One region of the Streptomyces sp. R818 genome, then DNA from elsewhere that is predicted to be linked to it. Evidence: riboswitches for the same ligand, from Rfam matches in the RefSeq annotation. Region 1 holds a riboswitch; each other region holds the start of a gene.
The links. A riboswitch is a leader RNA that binds a small molecule or an ion and turns the genes downstream of it on or off. The one in region 1 is predicted to bind cyclic di-AMP.
Positions count from the first base shown of each region.

Region 2: it holds a riboswitch for cyclic di-AMP, as region 1 does, so the genes downstream of both, N5I75_RS30810 (C40 family peptidase) here and N5I75_RS24670 (C40 family peptidase) in region 1, are expected to answer to the same signal.
Region 3: it holds a riboswitch for cyclic di-AMP, as region 1 does, so the genes downstream of both, N5I75_RS17560 (transglycosylase family protein) here and N5I75_RS24670 (C40 family peptidase) in region 1, are expected to answer to the same signal.
Region 4: it holds a riboswitch for cyclic di-AMP, as region 1 does, so the genes downstream of both, N5I75_RS26485 (M23 family metallopeptidase) here and N5I75_RS24670 (C40 family peptidase) in region 1, are expected to answer to the same signal.

Region 1 covers NZ_JAOCNE010000010.1:133,734-137,237, reverse strand. Annotated here, with positions in the region: gene N5I75_RS24680 (C40 family peptidase) at 1-85, opposite strand, end outside; gene N5I75_RS24675 (hypothetical protein) at 387-740, shown strand; gene N5I75_RS24670 (C40 family peptidase) at 808-2,022, opposite strand; cyclic di-AMP (ydaO/yuaA leader) riboswitch at 2,031-2,216, opposite strand; gene pcrA (DNA helicase PcrA) at 2,457-3,504, shown strand, end outside.
Region 2 covers NZ_JAOCNE010000013.1:302,370-305,873, forward strand. Annotated here, with positions in the region: gene N5I75_RS30800 (ATP-dependent Clp protease proteolytic subunit) at 1-440, shown strand, start outside; gene N5I75_RS30805 (hypothetical protein) at 448-756, shown strand; cyclic di-AMP (ydaO/yuaA leader) riboswitch at 1,147-1,335, shown strand; gene N5I75_RS30810 (C40 family peptidase) at 1,339-1,812, shown strand; gene N5I75_RS30815 (ATP-binding protein) at 1,902-2,360, opposite strand; gene N5I75_RS30820 (helix-turn-helix domain-containing protein) at 2,646-3,497, shown strand.
Region 3 covers NZ_JAOCNE010000006.1:260,269-263,772, reverse strand. Annotated here, with positions in the region: gene eno (phosphopyruvate hydratase) at 1-1,109, opposite strand, end outside; gene N5I75_RS17560 (transglycosylase family protein) at 1,368-2,075, opposite strand; cyclic di-AMP (ydaO/yuaA leader) riboswitch at 2,080-2,226, opposite strand; gene N5I75_RS17555 (transglycosylase family protein) at 2,408-3,496, opposite strand.
Region 4 covers NZ_JAOCNE010000012.1:27,332-30,835, reverse strand. Annotated here, with positions in the region: gene N5I75_RS26490 (PP2C family protein-serine/threonine phosphatase) at 160-1,260, shown strand; cyclic di-AMP (ydaO/yuaA leader) riboswitch at 1,440-1,598, shown strand; gene N5I75_RS26485 (M23 family metallopeptidase) at 1,610-2,644, shown strand; gene N5I75_RS26480 (aldo/keto reductase) at 2,693-3,504, shown strand, end outside.

The DNA of each region.
Region 1 (3,504 bases):
CCGAGGCGAGGGCGAGGGTGGCCGCGGTGCGGACCGTACTGCCATTGAGCGAACGCTTGCGGGGCCTGCGATGCGCTGCCGGCACGAAGTGCCACGTCCTTCCGGTCGTACTGCCGCCTGCTCGCACGTCCGGCGGCGACCCGCACAGGGGGAGCGGGTCGCCGCCGGACCTCTTCTCGGCGGTGGTGTCCGGCTGCCGCCCCTGGCCCGGGCGGCGGTGGGGAGCCGGTCACCTGAGCAAGGACGCTAAACCTCGGCGTCACGGGTCGGCCGCGCATTGTTCGCAACTGCCCCCTTTGTTGCGGGTGGTGGCGGAGAGTGACAGCCCGCTGTCCGGCACCGCCCGCTGTCGGAGCGCGACAAGCACCCCATTAGGCTCCGCAACCATGGACGTACTCATCCATTTCTTCGTCGGCCTGCACATCATCGGCATCGCCGCGCTGCTCGGCGGCTTCCTCACGCAGATGACGGCGCTGGGCCGGGGCGAAGCCCGGTTCAACAAGGCGATGCTGCACGGCGCCCTGACCATGCTGGTGACCGGTGTCGCCCTCGTCGGCCTCAACCAGGCCGACGACAACACCGTGAACAACATCAAGATCGGCGTGAAGCTGGCGATCCTGGTCGTCATCCTCGGCATCGTCTACGTGAAGCGGGACGAGGAGAAGGCGGAGAAGGGCCTGTTCGCGGCCGTCGGCGGGCTCACCCTCGCCAACATCTTCATCGCCGTGCTCTGGACCTGAGCCCCGCACGTGCTCCGGGGCCGGGGGCCGGGCGGTGCCGCACCGCCCGAACCCGGCCCGGCCGGTGTCAGGCGGGCCGCACGACGCTGTGGATCGAGGACGTGCCGTCGTAGTAGATCGACTCCTCGCGGACGTACGCGCCCGGCTTCGGCGCGTGGATCATCATGCCGTCGCCGAGGTAGAGACCGACGTGGCTGATGTCGTCGTAGAAGAAGACCAGGTCACCGGGTTGGATGTCGGAGAGCGCGACCGTCGTGCCGAACTCCACCTGGTCCCAGGTGGTGCGCGGCAGCGAGATCCCGGCGGCCTTCCACGCCGCCTGGGTGAGCCCCGAGCAGTCGTACGAGTCCGGGCCCGTGGCCCCCCACACGTACGGCTTGCCCTCCTGGGCCTTGGCGAAGGCGAGCGCCTGCGCCGCCTTGGCCGCGTAACCGGACGAGGTGCTGCCGGAGGAGTCCGACCCCGTCGAGCCCGATCCCGTGGACCCCGTGGCCCCCGTGGACCCGGCGCCCGAGTCGGCCTGCTCCTGGGCCGCCGCCTCCTCCGCCGCCTTGCGCTCGCGCTCCTCCTCGGCCTTCTGCTTCGCCGCCAGCTCGGCGGCCTGTCTGCGGGCCGCCTCCTGCTTCTTCTTCTCGATCGCGGCGAGCCGCCGCTTCTCCTCCGCGGTCAGCTTGGAGAGCAGCTCGCGCGCGTCGGAGAGCTTCGACTGCACGCTCTGCTTCGACGTCCGGAGATCGGTCTGCGAAGAGGTGAGCTGACGCAGGTTCTCCTGCGCCTCGGTGCGTTTCTTCGCGGTCGCCCGCTGCTGCTCCTGGTAGTCGTCGACGGCCTTTTTCTGGTCGGCCGTCATACGGCTGAGCAGCCGGTCCTGCGCGAAGTAGTCCTCGGGATCGTCCGCGAGGAGCATCGTCGCGGTGTCGCTCATCCCGCCCGTCCGGTACTGCTCGGCGGCGAACCGGCCCAGCTCCTGGCGGGCCGTGTTCATCTGGTCGGTCCGCTTCGCGATGTCGTCGAGGAGCCTGTCGACCTGCCGCTTCTTGCTGTCGGCCTGCTCCTTGGCGGCGTTGTACTTCTGCGTGGCGGTCTCGGCCTGCCGGTACAGGCTGTCGACCTTCTTCTGCACCTCTTCGAGGCTCGGCCTCGCCGGCGCGGGCGCTGCCTGCGCGGTCTGCGAGAGCAGGGCGACCGAGGTGAGGGCGGCGGTCGTGATCCCGACCGCGGGGGTGGTGCGCAGGCCACCGGTCATCCGGGAGCGCGTGCGCGGCTTGCGGTGCGACGCCAAGGCTGGCGACTCCTTCCGTGGTCCGCCTACCGGGTTAGCTGTCGGGTTCGGGCGTACGGAAGGCTGCCCTACGGCCTGCTGCCCGCTGTCGATGCCGCTGACATCGACGACGGGCCTTCGGGCCGATTCACCCCAAGGTCGGTGGGTCCCCGGTTCCCTGCCTCACGGCGTACGGGACTCGGCGGGGGCTGCCCGCTCGCCGCGGCGCTCGCGGTCGTGGGGACGGACGGCCCGCGCAGCACCGTAGCCAACTCGTGTTGCTGCTGTGAAGGACGTTGTTCGATATGCCCGATACATTTTCGTGACCTTCGGCATACGCGGGTGGCTCCACGCGCGCGTGGAGCCGCCTTTCGCCGTGACGTTGACGACAGCGGGGCGCGGTGTCCGGAAGGAGGGGGCGGCGTGTCAGTGGGGCGGCCTAGACTCGTACGGCGATGAGCAGCCTCTTTGACGACAGCTTCCTGGCGGGCCTCCAGAACCGGACCGATGGGCCCCCGCCGCCGCCCGACAGCGAGCACGAAGGACCGGAGCCCGAGCCGATCCCGGACGACCTGTTCGGCGGGAAGTTCGACGCGCCCCCGGCCAGGGACGCGTACTACCGCGGCGGCGCGCCCCGCCCGGCGCTCGACCCGGCGGCGCTGCTCGAGGGGCTGAACGAGAACCAGCGGGCGGCCGTCGTGCACGGCGGCTCGCCCCTGCTCATCGTCGCGGGCGCCGGTTCCGGCAAGACCCGCGTCCTCACCCACCGCATCGCCTACCTCCTCGCCGAGCGCGGCGTGCACCCCGGCCAGATCCTCGCGATCACCTTCACCAACAAGGCCGCGGGCGAGATGAAGGAGCGCGTCGAGTCCCTGGTGGGCCCGCGGGCCAACGCGATGTGGGTCTCCACCTTCCACAGCGCCTGCGTGCGCATCCTGCGCTGCGAGTCGAAGAAGCTCGGCTTCACGTCGTCGTTCTCGATCTACGACGCCGCCGACAGCAAGCGGCTCATGGCCCTGGTCTGCCGCGACCTGGAGCTGGACCCGAAGAAGTTCCCGCCGAAGTCCTTCAGCGCCAAGATCTCGAATCTGAAGAACGAGCTGATCGACGAGGAGGACTTCGCCAAGACCGCCGCCGACGGCTTTGAGAAGTCCGTCGCCCAGGCGTACGCGATGTACCAGTCGCGGCTTCGTGAGGCCAACGCCCTCGACTTCGACGACCTGATCATGACGACGGTCAACCTGCTGCGCGCGTTCCCCGACGTCGCCGAGCACTACCGCCGCCGCTTCCGCCACGTCCTGGTCGACGAGTACCAGGACACCAACCACGCGCAGTACGCCCTCGTGCGCGAGCTGGTCGGGCCCACGGAGGGGGAGGACGCCGACCCCGCCGAGCTGTGCGTCGTCGGTGACGCGGACCAGTCGATCTACGCGTTCCGCGGCGCCACCATCCGCAACATCCTCCAGTTCGAGGAGGACTACACGGACGCGACGACGATCCTCC
Region 2 (3,504 bases), on a different contig from region 1:
TCTCGCTGTACATCAACTCCCCCGGCGGCTCGTTCAGCGCGATGACGGCGGTCTACGACACGATGCGATACGTCAGTTGCGAGGTGGAGACGGTGTGTCTCGGGCAGGCCGCGTCCGTCGCCGCCGTGCTGCTCGCGGCCGGGGCGCCGGGCAAACGCCTGATGCTGCCGGGCGCCCGCCTGGTGCTCGACCAGCCGGCGCTGCCCGAGCCCGCGCGGGGCCAGCCCACCGATCTGGAGATCCAGGCCCGCGAGATGGTGCGGACGCGTGAGCGGCTCGAGGAGCTGCTCGCGCGCCACACCGGGCAGGAGCGGGAGCGCGTCAGCCGGGACATCGAGCGGGACACCGTGCTCGACGCGCGGCAGGCGGTGGAGTACGGCCTGGTGGACCGGGTCGTGCGGAACCGCGGGAGCGTGCCCGGCGCGCAGGCCGGGCGGTGACCCGCCGGTGTTCCCGCCCGAACTTCCGCCCCTGCCCGCCCTGACCCGCGCCGAGTGCGCGCTCGTGGACAGCTATCTGGCGGTGGTCGACCTGCTCGCCCGTATCAATCCGGCGCGCGGCGAGGACACGTACCGGGGGCTGCGCGCGGCGCAGGCGCTGGTGAGCCGGGCGACGGAGCTGCGCGAGGCGCTCGAACTGATGCACCGAAGGGGTGAGAGCGAGGTGCACGCCGCAACCCTGGAGCGGGCTCTGCGCGTCCTCGACGGTGAGAGGCGCACTCAGCGGATCACTTTGCCGCCTGAGACGGTCGCGTGAGGTCATCGAAGGTCGAGTTCGGTCAACCGCGGTCGGTCGAGGTCCCCTTCGGTCGCTTTCGACACGAACGGTCGGCGCCCATACCGAAACGGCCCAGATGGTGGACCGCCGAACAGCCTAGATTCCCGTACGTCGACGAGGCGGCCCGAGTTGCGCTCCGGCCGTACGCGCACAGCGGAATCAGGCGTTCCGTGCCTGGTGCGCGCGTGGTCGGGGGTCGTTGCCGGGGCTCGAAAGGCGCACTGTCCACCTGAACGGGTCAAGCGTGAGGAGCCTCACTTACCGCCGGTTCAACTCGGATTCCACCCCACATGTGCGTGAAGATCCCTTCGACGACGACAAGCCCCCGCCGCCGCGGCGGGGCGGTCCGTGCGGACGCCGAGTCCTGCCGCCGTACGGATGCCAGGTCGACAGAAGTGCATCGGCAGGAGTGGAGGACCCAGGCACGACGGGCCACCGGCCCACCTTGACGAAGGTGGTGTCCGAGCGGCCCTTGGGGTGAAGCCGCGCACGCGGCCGGGCATCTTCGCCTGCCCGAACCCGACAGGTCATCCTTCACAGGCGGCTGACGAAGGGTTGCGCATGACTGCGCTCAATCGTGTTCCGTCGCTGCTGACCCGGGCCGGCACCGCGTCGGCCCTCACACTGGCGGTCGCCGGTGCGGGGCTGATGGTCCCCGGCACCGCGTCCGAGGCAGCGGCGGCCACGGCCTCGACCAAGGCTCTGAAGGTCGCGGCCTCGAAGAAGGGTGCACCGTACAAGTGGGGGGCTTCGGGCCCGCACTGGTTCGACTGCTCGGGGCTCACGCTCTACTCGTTCAAGCGGGCGGGGAAGAAACTGCCGCGCACCGCGGCCCAGCAGTACAACAAGACCCGTCATGTCTCCGCGTCCCACCGCAAGACAGGTGACCTGGTCTTCTTCCATTCGGGCCGGAGCGTCTACCACGTCGGCATCTACGCCGGGAAGGGACGCATCTGGCACTCGCCGAAGACCGGTGACGTCGTGCGGCTGCAGAAGATCTGGACGAAGAGCGTCTGGTACGGCCGGGTGCGCTGAGCGCGCCCTTGCGTGACACCGTGGGGGCGGGCCTGGCGCCGGGCACGTCCCCACACCCACGCGCACACGTGTGACCCGGCCACACCGCCTCAGCAGGCGGTGCCGCGGCGGGACACGCCGCCGTTGAGCCCGGTGATCCACGGCAGCGAGATCCATACGGTCTTGCCGCCCTCCGCCGTGGGCGCGACCGACAGGCGTCCGCCGCACTCCGCGGTGAGGCTGCGGACGATCACCATGCCCCGCCCGTTGTCCTGCGCGACGGCGGCGGGAAGTCGCTTGGGATAGCGCGGGTGGCTGTCGGTGACGCCGATCCGCAGCTGTTCGTCGCGTTCGAGCTCCACGTCGATGGTGAACGTGGGCGACTGGCCCAGGGTGTGCTGCACGGCGTTGGTCGCGAGCTCCGAGACGATCAGGCGCACCGTGTCCGCCGCGTCGGTGTCCCCCGGCAGCCCCCACTCGGCCAGCACGGTGCTCACGTACCGGCGGGCGGCGGAGACCGAGGCGGCGGTGCTCGGCAGCGTGACGGATGCTTCCTGGTGGTCTGCCATGGCGACGTCGTCCCTTTCCCACCGGGGCCGCACCTGCGACTCTGGCGGTGCGCTGGCGTGCGGCCTCCGACTTCTGCTTCGCGCCAGACTGCCATCTGGATGCCCTCCGGTGCTGACGATCCCGCGAGAAATGCATATATCTGTCGCTCGATGCGGTGAACTCTGCGACGGTAGACCGTATTTGGGCGCGCGCACACCGGTTCCTCTACCGTCTGCTCAAAGGCCGTGCTGATCGGGATGGGAAGGAGCCCGGTGACGCGGCCCGTGGAGCGTTGAGGAGTCGGCATGAAGTACGGTCCCGCGGTGCGTCGTCGCAAACTCGGTTCGGAGCTGCGCGCGTTACGAGTCCAGGCCGGTCTGACGAGCGGCCAGGCGGCCCGGCTCGTCGGCTGGCACCAGTCGAAGGTGAGCCGGATCGAGACAGGACGCAGCGGCGTGAAAGCGTCGGACGTGCTGCGGTTGCTCGACGCGTTCGAGACAGCCGATCCGCACCGGCGCGACCTCGTCGTGGCGCTGGCCGGTGCGGAGGATACGGGCGGTCAGCACTGGTGGCAGGCGTACCGGGGGCTGCTGCCGCCGTCGTACCGCGACTTCATCAGCCTGGAGTCGCAGGCGTGCCGGATCCGGACGCTGGAGACGAGCGTGGTGCCGGGGCTTCTGCAGACACCCGAGTATGCGCGCGCGGTCACACGTTCCGTGCTGCCGGACTCGCCCGACTCACATGTCGAGGCGCTGGTCGAAGTGCGGCTCGCACGTCAGGAAGTGCTGCGGGCGCAGCCCCCGTTGCAGTTGAGCGCGGTGCTCGACGAAGGGGTATTGCGCCGCGAAGTGGGAGGACCGGGGATTCTGCGGCGGCAGGTGGCACACCTGGCCGAGGTGGCACATATGGAACATGTCCGGATTCAGGTGCTCCCATTCTCCGCGGGTGGCCACATCGGCCTCACCGGCCCTTTCGTTGTGTTTTCATTTCCGAACACTTCTGATCTGGATGTGGTTGTTCTCGACCATTTGACGAGTAGCCTCTACCTGGAACGGAAAGAAGACCTCACGGCGTACACCGACGCCTTCGATGCTCTTCTCCTCCGTGCCATGTCACCCGAGGACTCGTTGGAATTCATCGCACAGATCGCCGGATAACGAGGAC
Region 3 (3,504 bases), on a different contig from region 1:
TCCTCGGTCTCACCGGAGCGGTGCGACATCATGCACTTGAAGCCGTTGCGCTGGGCCAGCTCGACGGCGTCCAGGGTCTCGGTCAGCGAACCGATCTGGTTGACCTTGACGAGCAGGGCGTTGGCCGAGTTCTCCTCGATGCCGCGGGCCAGGCGCTCCGGGTTGGTGACGAACAGGTCGTCGCCGACGAGCTGCACCTTGTCGCCGAGCTTCTCGGTGATGGTGTTCCAGCCGGCCCAGTCGTCCTCGAACAGCGGGTCCTCGATGGAGACGAGCGGGTACGCGTCGACCAGCTCGGCGTAGTACTCGGTCATCTCGGCGGCCGAGCGCTGCTTGCCCTCGAACTCGTACACGCCGTCCTTGTAGAACTCGGAGGCGGCGACGTCGAGCGCGAGCGCGACCTGCTGGCCGGGGACGTAACCGGCCTCCTTGATCGCCTCGAGGATGAGGTCGAGCGCGGCGCGGTTCGACTCCAGGTTCGGGGCGAAGCCGCCCTCGTCGCCGAGGCCGGTGGACAGGCCCTTGGTCTTCAGCACCTTCTTGAGGGTGTGGTAGACCTCGGTGCCCCAGCGCAGCGCCTCGGAGAAGGACTCCGCGCCGATCGGGGCGATCATGAACTCCTGGATGTCGACGTTGGAGTCGGCGTGCGACCCGCCGTTCAGGATGTTCATCATCGGGACGGGCAGCAGGTGCGCGTTCGGACCGCCCAGGTAGCGGAAGAGCGGCAGGTCGCTGGCCTCGGACGCGGCGTGCGCGACGGCGAGGGAGACGCCCAGGATGGCGTTGGCGCCGAGCGAGCCCTTGTTGTCGGTGGCGTCCAGGTCGAACATCGCCTGGTCGATCAGGCGCTGCTCGGTGGCGTCGTAGCCGACCAGCTCCGGGCCGATCTGCTCGATGACGGCGAGGACGGCCTTCTCGACGCCCTTGCCCTGGTAACGGTTGGGGTCACCGTCACGGAGTTCGATGGCCTCGAAGGCACCGGTGGAGGCGCCCGACGGGACAGCAGCACGACCCGTGCTGCCGTCGTCGAGGCCGACCTCGACCTCGACCGTGGGGTTGCCTCGGGAGTCCAGGATTTCCCGGGCTACGACGACGTCGATGGACGGCACGAGCATCTCCTTCTGGGATGTGACACAACTGTGCGGACGGCGTGGCCCGCACCCTGAGCCTAACCGGCCCAGGGGCATCAGCCAGTCGACCGCCCGTGTTGTGGACAACGCCGATAGCGAAATGTTTCTTAACGGAACAAAGACGGCGACCCCCGTTCCGCCGCGCAGATGCGGCGGAACGGGGGTCGCCGGAGCGAGCGGCCGTTGCGAGCGCCGGCCCGGCATCCGCCGATGCCGAGTCGTCGTGCTCCAAGGGTCTTACTTGAGGTGCAGCTGCTGACCCGGGTAGATCAGGTCGGCGTCGGCGACGATGTCCTTGTTGAGCTTGAACACCTTCTGCCAGTTGGTGCCGTGCGCCTCGGCGATCTTGCTGAGGGTGTCGCCGGTGACGACCTTGTACTCGCCGTCGCCCTTCTCGACCTTCTTGCCGGTCGGGGTGGTGACGGTGTCCTTCTTGGTCTCCTGCTGCGGCTGAGCCTGCTGCTGCGGCTGCTGACGCGGCTGCGAGCGGGTCGTCGTCGAGGACTCCGAGCGCTCCTGCTGCTGCGGCTGCTGCGAGGACTGCGACTCGACCGGAGCGGAGTTGCCGGTGGAGGCGCCGGACAGGCCCACACCGCAGCTCGGCCAGGCACCCTTGCCCTGCGAGGCGAGGACCTTCTCGGCGACCGATATCTGCTGCGCCTTGGACGCCTGGTCGGCGGAGGACGCGTAGGCGGTGCCTCCGTACGCGGCCCACGTCGAGGCGGAGAACTGCAGACCGCCGTAGTAGCCGTTGCCGGTGTTGATCGACCAGTTGCCGCCGGACTCGCAGGAGGCGACCTGGTCCCACTCGGAGGTGGAGGCGGCGGAGGCGCCCGTGGCACCCATCAGCGGAACGGCGACGGCGGCACCGGCGACACCGGCGAGCGTGGCGACACGGACGGCCTTGGACGGGCGGCGGTGCTTGCCCTTGCTGGAAAGCAGCATGAAGGAATCCCCTCACCGACGCCTACGAGGTGAGCTGTCGGGTGCGGACCAGTGAGTGTCCGGCGCGCAACCTAGTGCGCGGCTTAACCCCAAGCCGGTTTCCCGGCACTTACCTTGGGTCCCCCGCTCCTGCCTACGGCGCTTACGCGTCGACTGTTCCCGTACGGACGTTGGCAGGATTCGGCGTGACGTCCGTCGGGGCCCGCTGTGGCGAGCGGTGACGACGTTAAGCAGTCGATCCGCCCGATTTCAAAGACGATCAGGGTGTTTGAGACTCATGTCTCACTCTCGCAAAAGCGGACATAGGCGCCTCAACCCGCCCCAATTTTCAGTTACTTTTCATCCGTTTCGAGGCCAAGATCCAGACTCTGACCAGGAAGGATGAGGTCCGGATCGGCGCCGACCGTCTTCTTGTTGAGGTCATAGAGGGCATTCCACCCTCCGTCGATGTTCTGCGCGTCCGCGATGTCCGTCAGGTTGTCGCCGGAGCGGACCGTGTACGCGGCCTCGGAGCGGACTTCCTCGCGGGAGGCGTGACGACCCTCACTCTGGCGGGAGACGGCGGTGTCGTCGGCGGCGCGGTCGCCGCGGTGGCGGCCGGCGGAGGACGCGTCCGGGTCGACGGTGGAAGTGGCGTCCGTCTGGCCGGACTTGCCCGAGTTGTCACCTTCGGCGGTGCCGCTCGGCTCGTCGCCCGCCTTGTCACCGCGGGTATCGGCGGTGGCTCCGGCCGACGGGGTGTCAGACGCGGCGGGCGTCCCACCGTCCTCGGAGCCGGATCCGTCGCCGCCGACCGCGCTCGACTCATCGGCGCCGGACGCGTCACTCGCGCCCGAGTCCTGGTGACTCTTCTCTCTTGTGGAGTCCGAGGAGTCTGCGGAGTCCGACGCGTCCGAAGAGCCCGACGTGTCCGAGGAGCCGGACGAACTCGACGAGGCCGACGCATCCGAGGAGCGCGCCGAGCCGGAGGCGTCCGGCGGCGACTGGGCGAGGCCGGACGGGCGCGGCGAGGCGCTCACCCCCGGGTCCACCTCGGCCGCGTCGTCGCTCTGCGTCAGACCGGCCACGAGGGAGCAGCTCGGCCAGACGCCGGGCCCCTTGGCCTGGAGCGCCTTCTCGGCGACGGCTATCTGCTGCGATCTGCTGGCCTCGTCGGCGCTCGGGGCGTAGTCGAGGCCCCCGTACTGCTCCCACGTCTCCTGCGACACCTGCAGTCCGCCGTAGTAGCCGTCCCCCGCGTCGAGGCTCCACTGCCCGCCGGACTCGCACTCGGCGAGCTTGTCCCAGGTGGTGGCGGAGGCGGCGTTCGCGCCGGTCGCCGCGAGCAGCGGGATCGCGATGGCGCTGCCGGTGACACCGGCGGCGACGACCAGAGCGGGGGCCTGACGAGGGCGACGGTGACGACCGTTCCCGGAGAGCATGCGGTTGC
Region 4 (3,504 bases), on a different contig from region 1:
GAATCTTCCGAGATTCCGGCCTCGTTCCGTTTCCCGGCGCGTCCCGCCCCGATTCCGCGGCTGACCCGGACGGAGCAGTACCGGTCGCCCCCCGGCCCCCTCCCCGGGAACCCTTTGGTGAGACGCCGGACAGCGGGCGCGGACGGCAGGAGACACGTGGTGGGGCAGCGAGGAGGGCGGCACAGGCATCCGGCGGACGCCCCCGGCACGCCCTTCTTCCTGCGCATCCTGCCCCTGCTGCTGATCATCGGCGGCGCGGTCTACGAGTACTGCACGCCGTCCGGGTTCGCGGGCTCGCCCCTCTTCAGCGCGGCGCCGCTGGTCGCCGCGCCGTTCTTTTCGCTGGGCAGCACCATCGCGGCCGGGGTCGCCTCGATCGGCGCCATCGTCGCCGTACACCTCCGATACACGGCGTTCCACAGCGGCGTCTGGACGGAGATGGCGACCGTCGCCACCGTCTGCGTCCTGGCCTGTTTCCTCAACCGGATCAAGCGGCGCAGCGACGAGGAGCTGGCGTCCGCGCGGCAGATCGCGGCGGCGGCCCAGTCCGCGGTGCTGCCGCGGCCGGCCGGACGGATCGGCGGCCTCGCCATCGCGGCGCGGTACGAGGCGGCGCAGGCCGACGCGTTCATCGGCGGCGATCTGTACGCGGTGCAGGACACCCCGCACGGCGTACGGATAGTCGTGGGCGACGTCCGCGGCAAGGGCATGGGCGCGGTCGCCGCCGTCGCCGTCGTCATCGGGGCGTTCCGGGAGGCCGCCGAGCAGGAGGACAGCCTGGAGGCGGTCGCCCAGCGCCTGGAGCGGGCGCTGGCCCGGGAGGGGTCGCGGCGGCGCGGCATCGACGACTTCGAGGGGTTCACCACCGCCGTGCTCGCGGAGATCCCGCACGGCGGCGACCTCCTGCGCGTCCTCAACCGCGGCCACCCCGAGCCGATCGTGCTGCACGGCGACGGGCAGGTCCGGGTGATCAGCCCCGCCGAGGCGGCGCTCCCGCTCGGCCTCGGCGAGCTCGGCTCCTGGCCGGACCGGGCGACCGAGGCGGAGTTCCCGCCCGCGGCGACGCTGCTGCTCTACACGGACGGGCTCTCCGAGGCGCGCGACACGAAGGGGGTCTTCTACGATCCGGCGGCCCGGCTCGCCGGACGCGTCTTCCCGGGGCCCGACGAGCTCCTCGTGACGCTCGCCGACGAGGTGCGCCTGCACACCGGGGGCGGCGCCAGCGACGACATGGCGCTGCTCGCCGTACGCCGTCCCTGACCGCTGTTCTTGATCGACATCACCAGGGGTGACCGAACGGCGTCGCTGCGCATAACAATTGACACTACGTCAGAAACTGTCAGGTTTAACGGGGCTAGAACGGCTTGGAATTACTGTCCGCTGTCTATTAACGTTCGATAACGCAGCGCGGTCGTCCCAGCCGTCACAAGCGACGGCTCCGTGCGCACGCGCCTAATCCCGCAAGGGAGCCGGGGAACCACCAACTTGGGGTGAATCAGGCATCGTTCCGACGCTTTCCGGGCGCCGGACCGTGCTCGTAGGAGACCTTCCTGCTCCGAACCCGTCAGCTAACCCGGTAGGCGAGAAGGAAGGAAAGGAGAGCGCCCCCGTGGCGTCGAACCGTCCTGCCCCCGAACTCTCCGGGTACCCCGCCCAGCCGGCCGACGGCGACTACGCCGCCCCGCGCACGAGCTTCGAGGAGTGGAACCCCACCGAGGAGTCCGTCCGCCCCGTCCGCGGCAAGCACCGCGTGGCCCGGCAGCGCGGCGGCCTCGCGCGCAGCTCCACGGTCCTCGGCGTCGGCGTGATCGCCGCCGTCGGCGCGGGCGGCATCGCCACCGCGCAGGGCGGCAAGCCCGCCGTCCAGATATCCATGCCCGACCTCTCGGCGGTCACGGACGCCCTGCCGGAGGCGAAGTCGCTGCCCGGCGTGAGCGCGCTGATGGCCGACGACGCCCCTGCCGAAGCCGCGGAGGCCGCGCCCCTCACCGCCATGAGCGGCGGGCAGTCGGACGCCGGCGAGGCGCTGCGCGCCCGCATCATGCAGCAGGCCGAGACGCAGCAGGACGCCGCCGACGCCAAGGCGCAGGCCGCCGCCGAGGAGGCCGCCGCGAAGAAGGCCGCCGAGGAAGCCGCAGCGAAGCGGGAGAAGGCCGAGGCCAAGGCCGCCGCCGAGAAGAAGAAGGCGGAGGAGGAGGCCAAGAAGAAGGCCGAGGCCGAGCGCCTCGCCAAGCTGGCCAAGAGCTACAAGCTCCCCGTCGCCTCCTACACGCTGACCGGCACCTTCGGACAGCCCGGCTCGCTCTGGTCCTCCGGCTACCACACGGGCCTGGACTTCGCCGCCCCCACCGGCACGCCGATCTACGCCATCCACGGCGGCACCATCACCGAGGCCGGCTGGGCGGGCGCGTACGGCTACCGCACGATCCTCACCCTCGACGACGGCACCGAGCTGTGGTTCTGCCACCAGTCCTCGCTCAACGTCAGCGTCGGCCAGAAGGTCTCCACCGGCGACGTCATCGGCCGCGTCGGCGCCACCGGCAACGTCACCGGCGACCACCTCCACCTGGAGGTCCACCCCGGCGGGGACGCGACCGGCGTCGACCCGGCGGCCTGGCTGCGCGGCAAGGGTCTGGCACTCTGATGCGCGCCTGACGGAACACCCGCTTCCGCAGGGGCGTTGAATGACGGCATGACTTCTTCTCCCCTGCGCAAGCTCGGCGCCTCCGACCTGGAGGTCTTCCCGCTCGCCCTCGGCGGCAACGTGTTCGGCTGGACCGCCGACGAGGCCACCTCCTTCGAGGTGCTCGACGCCTACACCGCCGGCGGCGGCAACTTCATCGACACGGCCGACTCGTACTCCGCCTGGATCGAGGGCAACCACGGCGGCGAGTCGGAGACGATCATCGGCAAGTGGCTCAGGGCGCGGGGCAACCGCGACGACGTCGTCATCGCCACCAAGGTCGCCCGCCACCCCGACTTCAAGGGCCTGCACGCCGCCAACATCAAGGCCGCCGCCGACGCCTCCCTCGGCCGCCTCGGCACCGACCACATCGACCTGTACTACACGCACTTCGACGACGACGAGTCGATCCCCGTCGAGGAGATCATCGGCGCGCTCGACGAGCTGGTGACGGCGGGCAAGGTGCGCGAGATCGCCGTCTCGAACATCTCGCCGGACCGCCTCCAGGAGTCCCTCGACTTCTCCGACCGCGAGGGCGTCGCCCGCTACGTCGCCATCCAGCCGCACTACAACCTCGTCTCCCGCGACACCTACGAGGGCCGCCGCCAGGACATCGCTTCGCGCGCCGGGCTCGCCGCCGTCCCGTACTACGCGCTCGCCTCCGGCTTCCTGACCGGCAAGTACCGGCCCGGCGTCCAGGTGGACAGCCAGCGCGCGGGCGGCGCCGCCAAGCACCTGGAGACCGAGCGCGGCCAGAAGGTCCTCACCGCCCTCGACGAGATCGCGCAGGAGCACGGCGCCGAGATCGCCACCGTCGCCCT